DNA from 2 places in the Brevibacillus sp. MCWH genome. Region 1 is predicted to be linked to the other one. Evidence: riboswitches for the same ligand, from Rfam matches in the RefSeq annotation. Region 1 holds a riboswitch; the other holds the start of a gene.
What was found. A riboswitch is a leader RNA that binds a small molecule or an ion and turns the genes downstream of it on or off. The one in region 1 is predicted to bind cyclic di-AMP.
Positions count from the first base shown of each region.

Region 2: it holds a riboswitch for cyclic di-AMP, as region 1 does, so the genes downstream of both, ETC00_RS04860 (CAP domain-containing protein) here and ETC00_RS06110 (C40 family peptidase) in region 1, are expected to answer to the same signal.

Region 1 is NZ_SDLF01000005.1:42,398-51,384, forward strand. It holds gene prpE (bis(5'-nucleosyl)-tetraphosphatase PrpE) at 1-512, opposite strand, end outside; gene ETC00_RS06080 (response regulator) at 610-1,239, opposite strand; gene ETC00_RS06085 (HAMP domain-containing sensor histidine kinase) at 1,236-2,396, opposite strand; gene liaF (cell wall-active antibiotics response protein LiaF) at 2,410-3,264, opposite strand; gene ETC00_RS06095 (class I SAM-dependent methyltransferase) at 3,295-3,858, opposite strand; gene ETC00_RS06100 (PspA/IM30 family protein) at 3,946-4,641, opposite strand; gene ETC00_RS06105 (LiaF transmembrane domain-containing protein) at 4,726-5,139, opposite strand; cyclic di-AMP (ydaO/yuaA leader) riboswitch at 5,443-5,584, shown strand; gene ETC00_RS06110 (C40 family peptidase) at 5,590-6,228, shown strand; gene ETC00_RS06115 (response regulator transcription factor) at 6,442-7,161, shown strand; gene ETC00_RS06120 (sensor histidine kinase) at 7,162-8,538, shown strand; gene ETC00_RS06125 (cytochrome P450) at 8,701-8,987, opposite strand, start outside.
Region 2 is NZ_SDLF01000004.1:67,438-76,424, reverse strand. It holds gene ETC00_RS04880 (amino acid permease) at 1-331, opposite strand, end outside; gene ETC00_RS04875 (2-phosphosulfolactate phosphatase) at 740-1,474, opposite strand; gene ETC00_RS04870 (phosphotransferase) at 1,512-2,477, opposite strand; gene ETC00_RS04865 (hypothetical protein) at 2,722-2,877, opposite strand; cyclic di-AMP (ydaO/yuaA leader) riboswitch at 3,047-3,197, shown strand; gene ETC00_RS04860 (CAP domain-containing protein) at 3,205-3,939, shown strand; gene def (peptide deformylase) at 4,046-4,573, opposite strand; gene ETC00_RS04850 (aminotransferase class I/II-fold pyridoxal phosphate-dependent enzyme) at 4,747-6,048, shown strand; gene ETC00_RS04845 (YczE/YyaS/YitT family protein) at 6,124-6,828, opposite strand; gene ETC00_RS04840 (MarR family winged helix-turn-helix transcriptional regulator) at 6,877-7,281, opposite strand; gene ETC00_RS04835 (acyltransferase) at 7,424-8,602, opposite strand; gene ETC00_RS04830 (DUF418 domain-containing protein) at 8,717-8,987, opposite strand, start outside.

The DNA of each region.
Region 1 (8,987 bases):
CCGATGTAATCGTCGCGGATGCCGGCGTGAACCGCTACCGCTTCCAGTTTTCCGCCGTACTTGATCATCATGTGCGACGGGGAGGAAAACAGCAGCCGCCTGCTCTGCTCTTTCAGGAGCAGCGCGTTTTTCGTTCCGTACTCCTGCTCAAAACGGCGAAACTCCTCTTCCACTTTTTCATCGCCATGCGCCAGCGTAACCGGTCGCCCGTCCAGCCAGCGGGCAATCTTCCACCCGTGGTTGCTGTCCACCATCTCCGCTACGCCGATTTCGACGTGGCGGATGAAAAACTGCAGCATCTTGATCGAATTCGGCCCTCGACTGGTAATGTCTCCAAGCGAAAGAAGCGTGCGGCCGCGGGGATGGCGGTACGTCCCGTCGTGACTGCGCTCGTAGCCAAGTCGCTGCAGCAGCTCCATAAATTCGTCGTAACAGCCGTGTACGTCGCCGATAATATCGACACCCTTGTCCGCTATCAGCATTTTGGAGCGCATCCTCGGTTTGCGTTTCATGCCCATCCCCTCCTTTCCACATAACTATTATTGTCTATTGTTTACCATAAAAAAGAAAAAAACTCACCCCCTTTTTTCCGAGGTGAGCACTCCACCGTCACACGAGATTGTGTTTATGCACGTAAATGGCGGCTTGTGTTCGGTCCTCCACATCCAGCTTGGCCAAAATGTTGCTGACGTGCGTTTTGACGGTTTTGATGCCGATAATCAGCTCGTCGGCGATCTCCTGGTTGGATTTCCCCTGGCCGATCAGCTTCAGCACTTCCAGCTCACGCGGGGTGAGCTGCTCATGGGGCAGCGGCTCCTGACCGTGGCGAAAACGGGCCATGATCTTGCCGGCCACGCGGGATTCCAGCACCGGTTCTCCGGCCACGGCGGCTCGGATAGCGCGGGCGATTTCAGCAGCGCGCGAGGTCTTCAGCAGGTAGCTGAACGCCCCTGCTTCGATCACCGGGTATACCTTTTCGTCGTCGATGAAACTGGTCAGCACGATCACCTTGCAGGAGGGACACTGCTCCCGGATGCGGCGGGTGGCTTCCACGCCGCCGATGCCGTCCATGACCAAATCCATCAGGACGACATCCGGTTTCAGCTCCACCGCCAGCCGTACGCCTTCCTCTCCGCTCGCCGCTTCGGCCACCACCTCTATGTCTTCTTCCGTGGACAGATAGGCGGCCAGGCCCATCCGCACCATCTCGTGATCATCCACCAACAATACACGAATCACGGATGCTCACTCCCTTCCTGTTCCGTTTGCGGCATCACCGGGATGCGCACCTCGATTTGCGTCCCTTTGCCTACTGCAGAGTAAATGTCAAGCGATCCGCCCAATTCCGCCACGCGCTCGCGCATGCTCCGAAGACCATAGGAGGTCAGTTTTTCGCCTTCCGGATTAAACCCGACCCCATCGTCCGTCACCCTTAGCCGCACCTGTCCCTGCAGCGTAAACAGCTTCACCGCGATCTGGTTGGCGCGGGCGTGGCGCAGCGTGTTGGAAAGGGACTCCTGCAGGATGCGGAACAGATGATCTTCAATGCCGCTGGGCAAGCCTTCGACGTCTTCGATTTCCCAGGAGATCGCGAGTGTATTTTTCCGCGACAGTTCTTCCAGCAGATCGACGATCGCTTCCTTCAGGGTCTTGTTCTGCAGCGTGGCCGGACGGAGATGCAGCAAAAGCGCTCTCATCTCCGCCTGGGCCGCCGCCGCCATCTCCTCCACCAGCTCTATCTGCTGGGCAGCGCGCTGCGGATTTTTCTCCACCAGCCGCTTCAAGGCGGCCGTGGTCATCGCGATGGCAAACAACTGCTGGCTGACGGCATCGTGCAGCTCCCGGGCAAGCCGCTGCCGCTCTTCCGTAACGGCTGCCTGTTTCAACTGCTCCGCCAGCGCCGCGTTGTGATTGGACAGCCGCTGCAGCGACGCCACCTGCTCTTCCCACTGCGACGCCAGGCGGTTAAACTGCCAGCCCAGCTCGCCGATCTCGTCCGCGCCCAGATCGGGAACGCGGTAGGACAAGCGGCCGCGGCTCAGATTCATGGTCGCTTCGCCCAGCACGTACAGCCGCTTTTTCAACAGATTGCCGAAAATGTAGCCGCTGATCACGCCCAGCACCGTCCCCACGGCAAGCGAGACGGCAAAGGCTGCCAGCATGATCACCCAATCCGGCTCCGCCGGCAGTTGTATTTGCAGATTGGCGGCAAACCATTGGCTCAGTTCCGGGTCGTCTACCAATGTCGAGTAGAGGAGACGGATCTTTGGATCGTTGGCCCAGGCGATGTGCATCAATAGGAAACAGAGGAACGTGGCGGTTACCGTGCCGATGACCAGCATCAGGCCGAACCGCACATACTGCCATTGTACGCTCGCTAATCGCTGTCGACGCATCGGTCAGTACCCCCTAGATGTACTTGACTTTTATATCGCCGACAAGCAGCGAGAGTTGTAAATGGACTTTTTGAGCGGCCTGCTCGTACTGCTCGGAGCGGACCATCACACTGCGGCTGATGCCGCCTTGCCGGTGTCCAAACACTTCCAGGTCGCCTAAGCTCACCTCGGCTGTAACGGCAACCGGCATGTCGACCGGCACGTAAATGGTGACGTCCCCCACCCAGCCGTCGACAGTCAGGAACGCTTCCTCCTGCATCACCATCGCCCGCGACAGGTCGATCACCACATCCCCGATGCCGTGCCAGATGTGCAGTTCATTCAGCTCAAACCTGCCGGACGTAAGATGAAAATCGCCGATCAGGGAACTGCGGGTATCCTTGGGCCGCAGAATGCTGCCGGGGTGATGGGTCTTAACCCGTTCCTTGTAGACAGGCCCGTATTCTGTTGGCTTGGCCGAGCGTGCCGCCTTATCGTGAAACGACTTATCGTCGGGCGCGTCCCATTTCGGGGAGAAACTGCTCATGTCACCGAGCGTATCCACCCGTCCATCGCGCCGCTGCGAGCGCCCCCGGATCAGGCGGAAGCCAAAGTAGATCAACGCCAGAGGGACGAAGAAATGGAACAGCTCATGGAATCCCACGCCGAACCACATCTCCAGCGCAATCAGGATGCCAAATCCGGCCAAAAGACCGCCTCTGATGCGTTTTCGCTTCTCCCACATGCGCGCGCCGACGTACACCAATATCATCGGCCACAGGCTAAACAAACTGAACGAAATGATATGCAAGGTGTCGAGCAACAGGCCAATGCCCGTCAAGATGATCAGAACACCAGCCGTCATTTTGTGCAAGCGGGACAGTTTCACAGGAGTCTCCTCTCTTACGCCCCATGCCGCTCATTTTCCTTCCAAACTGTTACGGCATGTATAGATAAACGCAGGCGGAATGTTCAACGGCGTGAAATCAGTCTCGACCCGTTGAAAACGCGCCTGCAGCTCCGATTTCAGTTGCAGTGAGTATTGAAACGTGATGAACAGCCCATCAGGGGCCAGCGCGGATTCAATTTGGTCCAGAATGCCGGTACGCAGCGTTTCCGGAAAGATGGCAAACGGAAGGCCGGAGATGATTACGTCGGCTTTGCCCAACCTCATTTCCTCCATATACTGCCCAAGCTTTAAAGCCTCTTCCCGAATCGGCACGTCGGGAAACCGGTCGCGCAGCATGGTCCGAAACTGATGATCACGCTCAACCAGAAGGTAACGGGCGTCCGGCCGCTTCTTTTGGAGAATGGCCTGCGTAAACACGCCCGTGCCCGGCCCCAGTTCAACGATGACGCCAGCGTTTGCCCAATCCACATGGGTCAGCATGCGCGCGCAGAGAAAACGGGAACTGGGGATGATGCTGCCGACTCGGCCTGGTTCGGCAAAAAACCGTCGTAGAAACACCAAGAAGTCTGACAAAAAAAGGACCTCCTCTAGGGGAAAAGCAGCCTGTTTCCCAGGCTGCCTTAGGTTCAATTCTACATCAAACGCCGCCGTTCCTCTCGCTTACGCTTGTTCCGGATGCTGTGGCGTTTCCTTTTTATCAAGCAGGGAGGCTTTGATCTGCGCCAGTTCCGCATCCAGCTCGTCCTTCTCCCATTTGCTCAGCGAGTGGTCCAGGCCTGCGTTGGTCAGGCGCCACTGGTCGCTGAGATCCGCTTCCGCCTCCATGCGCATCACTTTTTCTTCCATCCGGGCAAATCCGCGGCTCGCCGTTTCGCTCCCCATCCCGACAATGGCCTGATTTACCTGTTTTTGCGTCTTGGCTACTTGGGCGCGGGCCATCAGGGTGTATTTTTTCGCCCGCATCTTGTAAAACTCTTCTTTCAGCTCAGCCAGCTTTTCGCGCATCTTTTGCGCCGCATCCGAAGCAGACTGATAGAGCGTCTCGTACTCCCGGGCACGCGCTTCGTACTGTTTCTTGTCGGCAAGCGCGCGGCGCGCCAGTTCGTCTTCACCCTCGCTAAGCGCCAGTTTTACCTGGCGATCCCGTTTTTCCACGAAGGCCAGCGCCTCTTCCCACTGCTGACGGAACTTCTTCTCAAGCGCCACCTGGCGGGCGACGGCCACTTCCACCTGTCCGATCTCCACTTCCATGTCACGCATGTACTGGTTCAGCATTACTACCGGATCTTCCATAGAATCCAGCACGTCATTCACCGAAGCCACAGTCAAATCACGCAAGCGTTTCAAGATACCCATCGTCACTTCTCCTCCTCATCATACCATATGATTCTCGTTGGATTAACAACCTTGTCCTGCGATCCGGCCATGCCGACGCGAGGATTACGGCTGCTGCCGCCTGGTTACACTTTTCTCCCATCGATCCAATACGTCATCGTCTTGCAGCACGCGCTGTGCCCACTGCCGCTCCCCGACGGTCGGAACCGTTTGATCCGGCACATCCCGTTGGCGAAGCAGGCGGAAGCCCAGGTACATGACACCAATGGCCAGCACGGCGTGGAACAAAACATGCAATTTGCCGATCAGCATCAGGAACCCGATCAGAAGGATCAGGCCGCCGGTAAACCGGGAACCTGAGCTGCTCATCATTTTGCGGGCGCCGTACAACATGATCAGCCCGGGAATCAGCACGCGGAGCAGCTCACTGCTGTCAATGCCAAGCTGATCGAGTATGACTAATCCCCCAATGAGCAGCAGGATCAGTCCGAGAAGCACTTTTCCAGACCGTTCGCTCATTAACTGCTTACCCTCCCATCGACTTTGTTTGGGTGTCACCCTTATGGCTTTATTGTAGACGGCTGACAGGTCTCGTCATAACGGGCGGGCGGTTGGTTTTTCCCTCCGACCCGGGGCGGAGGCACCTTCCTTCCGCAATCGGACAAGCACCCTGGCGAGATGTGGTGAACCATGCGCTGACGTGATCTGACACGAATCGTTTCCTGCTTGAGGGTGCAAATTGTGACAAAATTATGAACTCCACCAAAAAAAGACAGGAAAAATCGGACAAGTGTTGAATTGTGCTGAGGTGCGTGTAAAAAACATCGAATTTAGCCGAATTCCGCGGTGCGGAAACGGGGGACCCACGTTTTTCGGGGTGAATGGCAGCCGCCTGCCGGCCGCCTAGGGCATTCCTTTCGACCGAACCCATCAGCTAACCTCGTAGGCTTAGGAAAGGAGCAGTTTCTTTTGCGCAAAACGGTGGTTACTCTCTTCATCGCCGGGATGCTTGCAATAGGAGCAGGCGCTGCACACGCCCAGGAGGAAAAAACCCTGATGGGTGTTGTCAACAGCCTGTATGGTGTTCCTTACAAGTCGTCCGGCACAACCAAAAACGGATTTGACTGCTCCGGCTTTACGCGCTATGTGTTTCATGCGCTGGGTGTAGATCTGCCTCATTCGTCGTCTGCCCAATTCAAGTTGGGAGTACCGGTGTCCCGCAACGATCTCCAGCCCGGTGACCTGGTCTTTTTCAACACCAACGGGCACAGCGTTTCACACGTGGGCATCTACATCGGAAATGGCTTGTTTGTACACTCGGAGAGCGGCAGAGGAGTCGTCAACACGAAGCTGAACGATCCGTATTACTGGAGCAAGCGCTTTGTGGGTGCCAAGCGGATTGCGCTGCCTGCCATTGCCGAAGCTCCGCAGAATCCACAGAAAAAGAAACCTGTACAAGCAGCATCGCTGCCCGAGGCCACACAGCCGTCGCAGCAGCAAGAACAATCGACGCAACAACAGCAGAATTCACAACAACAACAACAACAACAACAACAACAACAACAACCGAATCCACAACAACAGCAGACTTCAGCACAACAGCAGTAACCGACGCACATTGAGCCAGGGACGACAGGTCTCTGGCTTTTTCTGGCTACATTTAGCACCTGGTGTCAAGAGGTAGTAACATCCATCTTTTCTACGCTGACGCGGCTTGTCCGTGCGGGTGCCAGGAATCTGTCCCCCGCATCAGGACGAACCGTGATATTATGATGAAAGAAACAGGACCAGAACACATCTGGTGACTGGGGGAGAGTTCCGGTGAAAGACCATGTTTTGATAGTGGACGACAATGAGGAAATTCTCGAAATGCTGGAAGATATTTTGGGAAGCGAAGGATACGATGTGTCCACGGCAGTAAACGGTGAGCAGGCGTTGGAGCTGTTGAACGCAGGCACCAAGCCCAATCTGATTCTGCTTGACATCATGATGCCCGGCATGAGCGGCTATGAGCTCTGCTCGCAGATTCGCCGCGAGTGGGAACTGCCCATCCTTTTTCTCAGTGCCAAGGGCAAGGCGGTAGACAAGGTGGTCGGCTTTGAGATCGGAGCCGACGACTACATCACCAAGCCGTTTGACACGGAGGAATTGCTTGCCCGCATCCGCGCCCACCTGCGCCGCTACGAACGCATTCGCCGTTACAGTGAGGAGGCGGCAGAGAAAGAGAGAGCAGCATCCTCCATTACTGTCCTGAAGTTCAAGGGGCTGGAAATTCACAAGGAAACGTACTCCGTTTACGTCAACGACCAAAAAGTTGATCTGTCCACCAAGGAGTTTCAACTGCTTACCTTTCTGGCCGAAAACGCGGGCATCGTCTTTACGCGGGAGCAGATTTACGACCGCGTCTGGGGCTACGGATACGGCTCGCTCAATACGGTTACCGTGCACATCAAGAACCTGCGCGAAAAACTGGAGAAGGATCGCCAGTTCATCAAAACGCAATGGGGGACGGGGTACGTGTTCATCGGGGAGAAAGTGTAGATGAGCATCCGAAAGAAGCTGTTCCTCTCGTTTATCGGCTTGATCACACTCAACCTGCTTTTGTTCAAGTTCGTTTTTGAGGACATCATCGTCGAGCAGTTGAAGACGGACCGGCACAACCAGTACCGGTATGAAAAGGAAACGGCGGAAAAGGTGCGGGTCAATCAGTTGTTGAACTCCAGCGTGTTCAAGGACCCGTCCGAGCGGCGGGAGCTGGAGACACAGCTTCCGGAAGACCTGATGTACAAAATGGTCGTCACGGATGCGGACGGCAACGCCATTTACATCAAGACATCTCAGGCTTACAACCTGAAAAACCCGCATACAGCCAATCCCGCCGCCCAGGAGAAAAGCGATCTGAAAGTGGTGGCGGAATACCACTTTCAGCACGAACCCCCGCGTCAGGGACATACCATCATCTACTTTTACACGGATGAATCGGACATTCTCGCCACCAAAGGCGTCTCGATGATGCTGTGGTTCATCTACGGCAGCATCGCGCTGGTCGGCCTCATTCTGCTCACCTTCTTTGTCCGTTGGATCTTGCGGCCGGTCAGCGAACTGTCCCGCGTGACCCAGGAAATCCGTGAAGGCAAGCGCTACGTCTCGTTTAGCTACCGCTCGCAGGACGAGTTTGGCCAGCTGTTCGACTACTTTTCCGACATGGTAAACGAGCTTCGCGAGGCCGAAGACCGACAGTCCGAACTGATCTCGGCCATCGCCCACGACTTTCGCACGCCGCTGACGACCATCAAGGGCTATGCCTCCTACATCGGCTCGGGACGCGTCACCGATGTCAAGCGCATTCAAAAACAGATGCGCAAGATCGAGGAAAAAACGGCTGATCTGGAAAAGCTGCTGGACGAGCTGCAGGATTTTAGCCAGCAAAGCTTGGAGATCAAGCTGAACATCAGCCGCATCCACGTAAAAAGTTTTGTCAAAGGCGTCATCGAAGACTACCTGGTGCGCATCAAGGAGGCGGGGCTGTCGTTTCAGTGGAAGCTGCGCGTCTCCAACGAACTGCACATCGAGGCGGACGAGGCCAAACTGCGCCGCGTGCTGGAAAACCTGCTGAACAACGCCATCTACTACAACAAGCCAAATGGGTCCATCCTGCTTACCTGCGATCAGCGGGACGGGCACGTGCTCTTTTCCGTGATCGACAAGGGAGAGGGCATCGCGCCGGAGGACCTGCCCAAGGTGTTCACCAAATTTTACCGCGCAGAAAAATCACGCAACCGGAACAACGGCGGCACCGGCCTGGGTCTGCCCATCTGTCAGAGCATCGTCCAGCGCCACGGCGGCGTGATCACCGCAAGCAGCGAGCTGGGCGTGGGCAGCTGCTTTTCCTTTACGATCCCGTTTTTTCAACCATAATTTATTTCAATTTATTGATGGTTAATATTCACTTTATTTTTATCTGATACAGTATCTCTTGTAAGCAAGCATGTTGCTTTCCGTGATAAATAACCCCCATTTTTGGTATCTGACATCAAGCGGTCATGCTCGGTGGAAAGATGCCTCTTTTTTTATCCCCCTTTATTTCCGCACCTCCAGCCGCATCTTCAACCCGTTTTTCGGACGCAAGGTAACCAGCGGCTCCGGCTCCACCCGCTGTCCCGGTTCGGCCAGCCGCAGGCGGAAGCGCTGGGCGATCGTGGCCAGCAGCAGCGCCGCCTCCATCAGCGCAAAGTTGTTGCCGATGCAGATGCGCGGCCCGCCGCCAAACGGAAAGTAGGCGAATGCGGGAATTCGCTTCAGCAAATCGCCGCCGAACCGTTCCGGGATGAATTGGTCCGGGTTGTCGAAATAGCGGCTGCTGCGGT
Region 2 (8,987 bases), on a different contig from region 1:
TCCCGACGGCGATGATTTCCGACATCCCGACGACGACCCACTGAAACCAGTTGCTCCAGGCCGTCACATAACCTGCCAGGGGATGGATATACTTGTGTCCAAAGGTCGCAAATGATCCCGTGCTGGGCTCCAGGTACAGCATTTCCCCCATTGCACGCATGATGAAAAAGATAAAAATCCCGACAATTGCGTACGCGAGCATCACGGACGGGCCTGTCCATTTGATCGTGCTCGCCGAGCCCATGAATAAACCAACTCCGATTGTTCCGCCCAACGCGATCATTTGAATATGACGCGCTTGCAGGCCCCGCTTCAATTCCTTGTTCGCCACTAGTCGCTCCCTCTTTCCTTTCTGCCAACACCGGCTGTCTTTTCAGGAATGCTGCGGGACACTCCTTTCGTCCGCGATGACGCGGCAGGTATCCCGTTTTTTGACAGTACCATTTTTATTCAGCATTCCTAATAGTGAGAAAAATTGTACACTATTTTCCTTCTGCTTCGCGCTGAAGTAATTGTATTGTAATATGTTTTCTTCGCGAAGACAATTGTGCAAGTAAAAAAAACATTGGTAAATCAACATTTCTGACGTAATCGAATAATTAAAAATATGTGATTGTTCAATCAATTTGAGCAAGGCCACATGGCACAGTGAGGCCCTGCGTCCGTGTTTGTCACAACGATGCAGATCATGATTGAGGAGCGTTTGCGAGTGAGACGAAGGAATTTTTTAAACAAATGTTTAATATCCGGAAACAAATGCCCCTTCGCGATTGAGCACGGGAACCACCTGGCTGGCATTCCAAACGGAAGCGATCGCCACATCCTCGGCAAATCCCGCCGCGATCAGCTCCCGTCCCGAGGCAGACTCACACAGCAGCGGGTACATCTCCGACTTGGCGGCGTCAAAGGCAGCGACAGCCAGGCGGGCCTCCGGTGACAGCCGGTATCCGTGAAGTTCGCCGAGGATCGCCCCTGCCGCAACCATGTCCTCGAATGCGGGACGGAGGCTGCCGTCCGGCCACCGCTCTCCGCTGGCGATCACCGTGACGATGCCCCCTGTATTTCGGATGAACCGGGCCACCGCCGAGGCATTCCGCAAACTGCCGGCCACCACAATCGCGCCGCTGTCCTTTGCCAAAAAGGCGCACGTGGCTCCGTTGGGCGACGGCAGTACGATCCGGCACCCCTCGTCAATCGCAGAGAGCGAAGCGGGAGACAGCGAGATGGGCTCGCCGCGTTTACCGGCCAATACGGCCTGTACGCTGGCTGCGTACTCCGAGGCGGACGCATGCCGATAGCGATATGGATACACCACTCCGCCCCGAGCGAGGACCACATCGACACAGGTCGTAAACGAGAGCACATCGACGATCACCACGATGTCGGAAACAGGGGCCAAGGCTTTCACCCCTTCATACCCCCAATCAAAACGGGCGTGAAATCCGTTTTGCTGAAACACTGCCACATCCGCCATTTGCTTCCCCTTCCTTTCCAGGACTGCGTGTCCCTCTTCAATGTTGACAATGCGACTGCGCGAACGCTTCCCACTTGTCTCGATCTTGTGAAAACCACACCGGTTCCATGCGTTCAAAATACAGGTGATCTTCCGCAATGAGCTGCACTCTGCCGAGCATCTCCTGACGCTGCTCATGACCCATTTGGGCAGTCCAGACCACGGCGGAGAACAGACTCATCGCCACGTATACCGCGTACAACGTCCAAAACTCCGGCGGGATCTTGCGTGGGTAAAAATATCCGATAATCTGTCCGAAGCAAAAGGGGACGCTTACTTCTCTGCTGAACAAGGCCAGCTTGCAAAAGTCGCAGATGGGATCTCCCCAATCGAACCGGTCGAAATCGATGGTCCCGGCATATTGCTTGTCCTTTACGATCAGATTGCCCACGTGGAAATCATCGTGCTGGAACCGGTTTGGCCGCTTGCGCAGATACGCCTTGTTTACTTCCACAAACGCCATGATTTTCTCGTCGTGCGGTATGGCACTGCCAGCAGTGCGATACGCTTCGAGGTATCTCGCGTGTTTTTGAACGGCTCGCGAATTCCAGGCGGGGATGCCGGACGGCGCGTGAAGCTGGTGCAGTTTTCTCAGGTCTTGACCCGCCTGCCATCCGATAAAAAACTGTTCTTCTTCCGTACAGAGAGGCAGCATGTCCCGGGCGACCTCTCCGTCGATATGGGACAACAGGATGTAGCAAATCTGCAGGTCCTCTGATATCCCGTATTCAATCGGCTGCGGAATGCTCGCTCCGAACGGTTGCAGGGCGTGGAGAATATGAAACTCCGACCGCTTCCGCTCCCAGTTGCTCTGGTCTGCTATGCGCAGGATTCGCCGTTCTTCCGACACCATCTGGACCAGATATTTTCTGTCTGTCGAAAACCCATTGGTGATCGGCTCGAAGCCGACTGCTGATCGAAGTGCGGGACTTTTGCTTCGCAGCCATTCGATTTGTCCGTTCATGCTACACCTCCCAAAAATGGCAGCTTTTTCATTATATCATCCATGCTTCTGATAACAAGAACATTCTGGTAATTCCATACATGTTCTTTATGATGGCAGCATGGCCGAGAGCACGTCGACATGCCTGCGCCGTTTGTCACGAACGTCCACGAACGTCATAAAAAAACGGTTATCCCGTCTGGGCAGGATAACCGTTTTGTACCATGACTTCCTGTTGGTATCAATTCGCGGACTGATTGCCTGATTAGCCCTGCGTATTTTCGCTGGACGGCTGCTTCGTCGGTGTCGTCTCGCGCTCTTTCTCATCCAGCAGCGTCACGTTTTGCTGGTGCATTTTCTGCTTGGTCGGATACGCGCCCACCTGCTGCAGTTCCACATTGACATCTGTCTGCTTGTCCATCGCTGATCGCCTCCCATGTTGGTTTCCCATTTAGTATGGTTGCAAATCCGAGATTGCTATACGGCCGATAACAGCGGGCACGGCGGGCGCTAAGTGACCGTCGTTTCCATCTCATTTCCATATTTTAAAGGTTCCTTTTTTCCGGTATCTTTGTTATTCTCGTAAGCGAGCCAAAAACAAGCCGAAACTTCCGAGAGTGGAAGTGCGGGGGATTTTTTTTGCAGACCACGGTCTGCATGGGGTGAATTGCCGCATGGCAAAGGGTTGTCTCCTCAATCCTAACCCGACAACTAACCTCGTAGGCGAAGAAAAGGAGACGATGTGCACATGAAACGATTTGCCAAGCCGATTCTTGCCATCGCTATGGGATTGGCCGTAACCAGCATTTCCACGTCCGCATTTGCCGCGACGTGCCCGTACCAATCGATCACCAGCCAAAAACAATTGGTTCAATATTCCGATTTTTACCAAAAGGTACGGAGCATTACCCCTATCTGGACCGTGAACAACCAGGTAATTGTGAAACAACCGACTACTGTGAAACAGCCGGTAACCGTCAAGCAGCCGGTAATCGTGAAGAAACCGGTAATTGTTAATAAACCGGTGCAACAACCGGCACAAAATCAGACAGCTCCCGCCAACAACAATGCTGTGACCCAGCCGAAAGCACCGGCCCAACAAGCGGCACCGTCCGTTTCTCAATTTGCCAAGCAGGTGGCCGACCTGGTGAATCAGGAGCGTGCGAAAGCCGGCTTGAAGCCGCTGACGCTGGACAGCGCCCTGTCCAAAGTGGCCATGGACAAAGCGGTCGACATGTACCAAAACCGCTACTTCAGCCACACCAGCCCGACTTACGGTTCTCCGTTTGACATGATGAAACAATACGGCATCACGTTCAGAACGGCCGGCGAAAATATCGCCATGGGTCAGCGCAGCCCGCAGGAAGTCATGCAGCAATGGATGAACAGCCAAGGCCATCGCGCCAATATTTTGAATCCGAACTTCACGAAAATTGGCGTGGCGTACTACAATGGTTACTGGGTGCAGGAATTTACCGGATAAACGATGAACAATGGAAACAGCAAGCCGTGCTTCTCGCATGAGAGGCACGGCTTTTTTGCCGGCGACGTTATCTGCATCGCTCGTTTCGTCAATGCCGGGCAGACCGCTAATACCGGATCAATGGGCGTTTATGCGCGAGAATCGGATTGGCGGCCTCGGGTTTCAGCCGCTTGCCGGTGCTGGCATCATACAGAACGTTGACGTAGTCGATGTACAGGATGCCATTCAGATGGTCGATTTCGTGCTGGATGCAGCGGGCCAAATAGCCTTCCGCTTCGAGGACCACTTCTTCGCCCGCCCGGTTCAGCGTTATTACCTTCACGTACGTGGCCCGTTTCACTCTGCCGACCACGCCGGGAATGGACAAGCACCCTTCGGCCCCTATCTCTGCACCTTTTTTTTCCACGATCCGCGGGTTGATCAGCTCCACCAGGCCGGTACCGCAGTCCATCACGACCAGCTGCTTCGGTATGCCGATCTGGATTGCGGACAAGCCTGCCCTGCCCTCGTCGGCGTAGATGGTGTCCGCCATGTCGTTCAAGATTCTTTCCACGTTTTTCGTGACGGCAGTCACTGGCTTCGAGATTTGCCGCAGGATCGGATCGCCCAATTTTACGATGAGCCGTTCTGCCATATCGGTTCCCCTCTCGTTTGAGACTGTCGTGTATTCACCGTAACAAATGCACCTGACATCCGTCAATTGATCTGCGCCGGCTTCCGTCCGTTTTTTCAATCGACAAACACACTTATATGCGCTATCTTTAATGGTAAACATGATTGATGATGGAAACGAAGAGGGAGGAAACCATGCATTCATTGGCAGCAAAGCTCAACGATACGCTTCAGCGAGAAAATCCGCACGTCTTTGCCATGCTGTCCGACCTGGGCAAGCTCATCTACTTTCCCAAGGAAGGCATACTCAGCCAGTCTGCCGAAGCCAAGGCAAAAGGGCACAAATACAATGCCACGATTGGAATTGCCTTGGAAAATGGCCAACCGATGCATCTGGACGTGATCCAAAGCACCTTGTCCGCCTACAATCCCAAGGATCTGTACGAGTACGCCCCGCCCGCGGGTAAACCGGAACTGCGTGCGGCATGGCGGAAAAAGATGATCGAGGAACATCCGTCGCTTGCGGATAAAACCTTTGGCAATCCAATCGTCACCAATGCGCTGACCCACGGGCTGAGCGTGGTCGCTGATCTGTTCGCCGGGCCGGGAGACGCCGTCATTCTGCCGGACAAAAACTGGGAAAACTACGAGCTCACCTTCTCCATTCGCCGTGGAGCAGAACTGGTCTACTACCCGCTCTACAACGCGGACATGAAGTTTAACGCAGCCGGCCTCCGCGATGCCATCCTGGCGCAAAAGGAAAAAGGCAAGGCCATCGTCGTGCTCAACTTCCCCAACAACCCGACAGGGTACACGCCGGGCATCGAGGAAGGCAAGCAGATTGTTGCCGCACTGAAGGAAGCGGCCGAAGCCGGTATCAACATCGTGGCCGTTACGGATGACGCGTACTTCAGCCTGTTCTTCGAAGACTCGATGCGAGAATCCCTGTTTGCCGAGCTGTGCGGCCTGCATCCGCGCGTGCTGCCGGTAAAGGTGGACGGCGCCACCAAGGAGGAATACGTCTGGGGATTCCGCGTCGGCTTTATCACGTACGGCGCAGCCAACGATGCGGTACTGGCCGCACTGGAACAGAAAACGCTCGGCATCATTCGGGCGACCATCTCCAGCGGTCCGCATCCGTCGCAGACCTTTGTTTTGCATGCGCTGAACGCCCCGGAATTCCAGGCGCAAAAGCAGGAAAAATTTGAGATCATGAAGCGCCGGGCCAACCGCGTCAAAGAGCTGTTGGACAGCGGCCGGTTTGACGACGCCTGGACCTACTATCCGTTCAACTCCGGCTACTTCATGTGCCTCAAATTGAAAACCGTCAACGCAGAAGAGCTCCGCACGCACCTGCTGGAGAAATACGGCGTCGGCACGATCGCTCTGGGCGACACCGATCTGCGCATCGCCTTTTCCTGCATCGAGGAGGAACAGATCGAGGACCTGTTCAACCTGGTGTACAGCGGCGTAAAAGACCTGCAGGGACAACAATAGCAGAGCACGGCACCGCCCAGCAAAAAAGCGTTTTGGCTTCTATCGCCAAAACGCTTTTTCTTTGACGCTTTTCAATCAGGAGGCGCGCTCTGCCTGGCCTTGAACACGGGGAATCGCCTGCGGTCCCGACTGCTCCCCGCCCCAGCGTTCCCAGCGCTGCACCTGACCGCGCCAAAAGCCGAGCGAGGCCTGCATGACCGGACCAATCAGGAACACGGAGACAAACGTCCCTACGGAGACGGGACCGCCTGCCAGCCAGCCGCACAAGAGTGCAATCCCTTCCAGAAAGGTGCGGACGAGCCGGATCGACCGGCCGGTCAGCCGAGCCAGGGACAGCGTCAGCCCGTCTCGCGGCCCCGCCCCGATGCCGGAAGCCACGTACATGCCGGACCCGATCCCCATCAGCACAATCCCCGCAAGCAACAGGGCAAACCGGGCCCACAAGGCCGAAAACGTCGGCACGATCCCGGCGTCGAGAAATCCGTTGACAAAATAGCCGATCAAAAGGATGTTGGCGACGCTGCCGATACGCGGCCACTGACGGTCCAGCACACACGCCATGCCGATCATCGCGATGCCGACGATCTGCACCCACGTGCCGATCGACCAGCCCGTCAGCCCGGCCAACCCGATGTGCAGCACGTCCCAGGTGGCGACGCCCACCGCGGCGCGCATCAACGACACGGCGCCCAGCGCCAGCACCATCAGACCGGCGACAAACAGCACCAGCTTGGCGCCGAAAACCCCCGCACGCCTCAACCCTGCCTGTTTTCGCTTCATCGCAATCTCTGCTCCTCTCCTATCTCCTGCCGCCTGCTGCGGCTCTTTCTACGATTCACTCAAATTCTTCATCATGCGATCTATCACGCTAGAAAACACAGCCAGCTCGTCGGCGGAAATTCCCCGCACGGCTTTCGCTTCGACGAAGTCTGATGCGCGCATCCACTCGTCCGCCATCGCTCGGGCCTTCTCCGTAAGTGCCACCCGCCGCTCCCGTTTGTCCGCACCGCTGTGCCGCTCGATCCATCCTGCCTGCTCCATCCGGGCCAGCGTGCGGGTCATTGTTGGCGCTTCCACGCACAGGTATTGGCACAACTCCGTCTGCGTGGCCGGCCCTTCCAGCAGCCGCACGACGACAGCCCACTGGGCCGTGAACAGACCCAGCGGGGTCAGCCGTTCGTTCAGCGTCTTGGAAAAACGCCTGCCCAGTTGATTCACCTTGTGTCCGTACACGGTGACACATTCCTCCCGTCAATTATTTACCTAGCTAACTTTTACCCAGCTAAGTATACAGATACGCCGTGGAAATTGTCAATCTGACGGAGCACATGCAAAAAGGCTTCCCCTGTAGAGAAGCCTTTTTCGTATCATCCTCTTACATCGCCTGCTTCCACTGCTTGTCCGCCTGTCCCGGCGCACTGGTCCGCTTTTTTTCCGCCGCCCCGACCAACAATGCTCCAAACGGCAGTTTGGCCAGTCCGTACGAGAGAGCGATCGAAGCCGATGAACAAAGCAGAAACGCAATCACGCTGCCAAACATGCTGCTAAAGGTGACATCCCAGAGGTTCAAACCCTTCATCACGTACGTGAGCACGAGAGCATGAACCAGGTACGCCCCGTACGAATTCCGGCCGATCATCGCAAACAAGGCAGTCCAGCGCGAGTCCCGTTTTGTCACGAGGACGGCCAGCAGGTAGATCAGCAGCAGTTGGGCCACCGTATAGATAAACATGGACGGTTTCAGCGACGTGGCCACGTTGAGGTTGACCATATAGCCGCCCGAATCCCTGACCAGCTCATACCCGATGTACGCGTAGGCAGCGGCAAACACAATCAGCAGGTAGGGCCAGCGCTGCTGCAGAAACGAACGGAACGCGGGCAGTGCCAACGCGACCATCCCACCCATCAGGAAATAAAAGGAATAGTACAGGAAATTGCGGTCCCTGCAGGTGATCAGATACGCGTCCAGCCAGGCCACGTCAAAACGGAACGGATGAGCTGGCAGATAGCGTGCCGACACCCACATCAGTCCCGCGTACACGAAAGCCGCCGCTGCGACGGCGAGCGCCTGTGCCGCGCGGCCGGACAAACGCTGCTTTGCCGCCTTGAAGCCTTTTAACAGCAGCGGGTACAGCAGATAAAACTGAAAGATCATGACGACAAACCACAGGTGGTACGAGGCGGTGCCTGCGACCAACGATTTCACGAAGCTGACGAGCGCCGAGACGTCCCACCCGGTCACGTCTCGGCGCCACACCATGTAGATCAACGACCAGATCGCGTAGGGCACGACGATCTCGGTAAACCGCTTGCGGATAAAGCCGGGGTAGTTCACCCGGTCGTAGTAGTTGTAAAACAGCACCAGTCCGGTAATAAAGACGAAAGCCGGAACGGCAAACTTGAACAGGTGAAATAGATTTCCGTACAAAAATGCCGTCATCTCGTCCACTCCGGGCTTTCGCATGTAGACGCCGATCACGTGCTGATACACCACTGCAAAAAAGGCAAAAGCGCGTAACGCGTCCAGTTCAACAATTCGTTCTTTTCGGGCCATTGACTCGTTTCCAACCCTTTCTCCCGTTCAAAAAAATACAGATATTCACATCCTGCCGATCCGCCGCACTTGCCTGAAAGTGCAGCGCGGGCGGCGGACCGATGCGAATGTGCCTCATCGTTTCATCTGTGGAACAATACCGTATGTCAAACAGCGCCACAGCCACTCCAGCGGTCCGAATCGATAGCGGGCAAGCCACCAATGGCTCCACGCCACCTGCAGCGGAAAAATCACCAGGCACAGCACAAGTCCGAGCCACATCTCCGCCTCCCCGTACAGATGGAAAAACCGGACGATGCAAAGCGACAGAACGGTCTGCGCCAGGTAATTGGTTAGAGCCATCTGCCCCACAGGCGCGAGTGGTGCCAGCAGCTTTCGTCCTCGC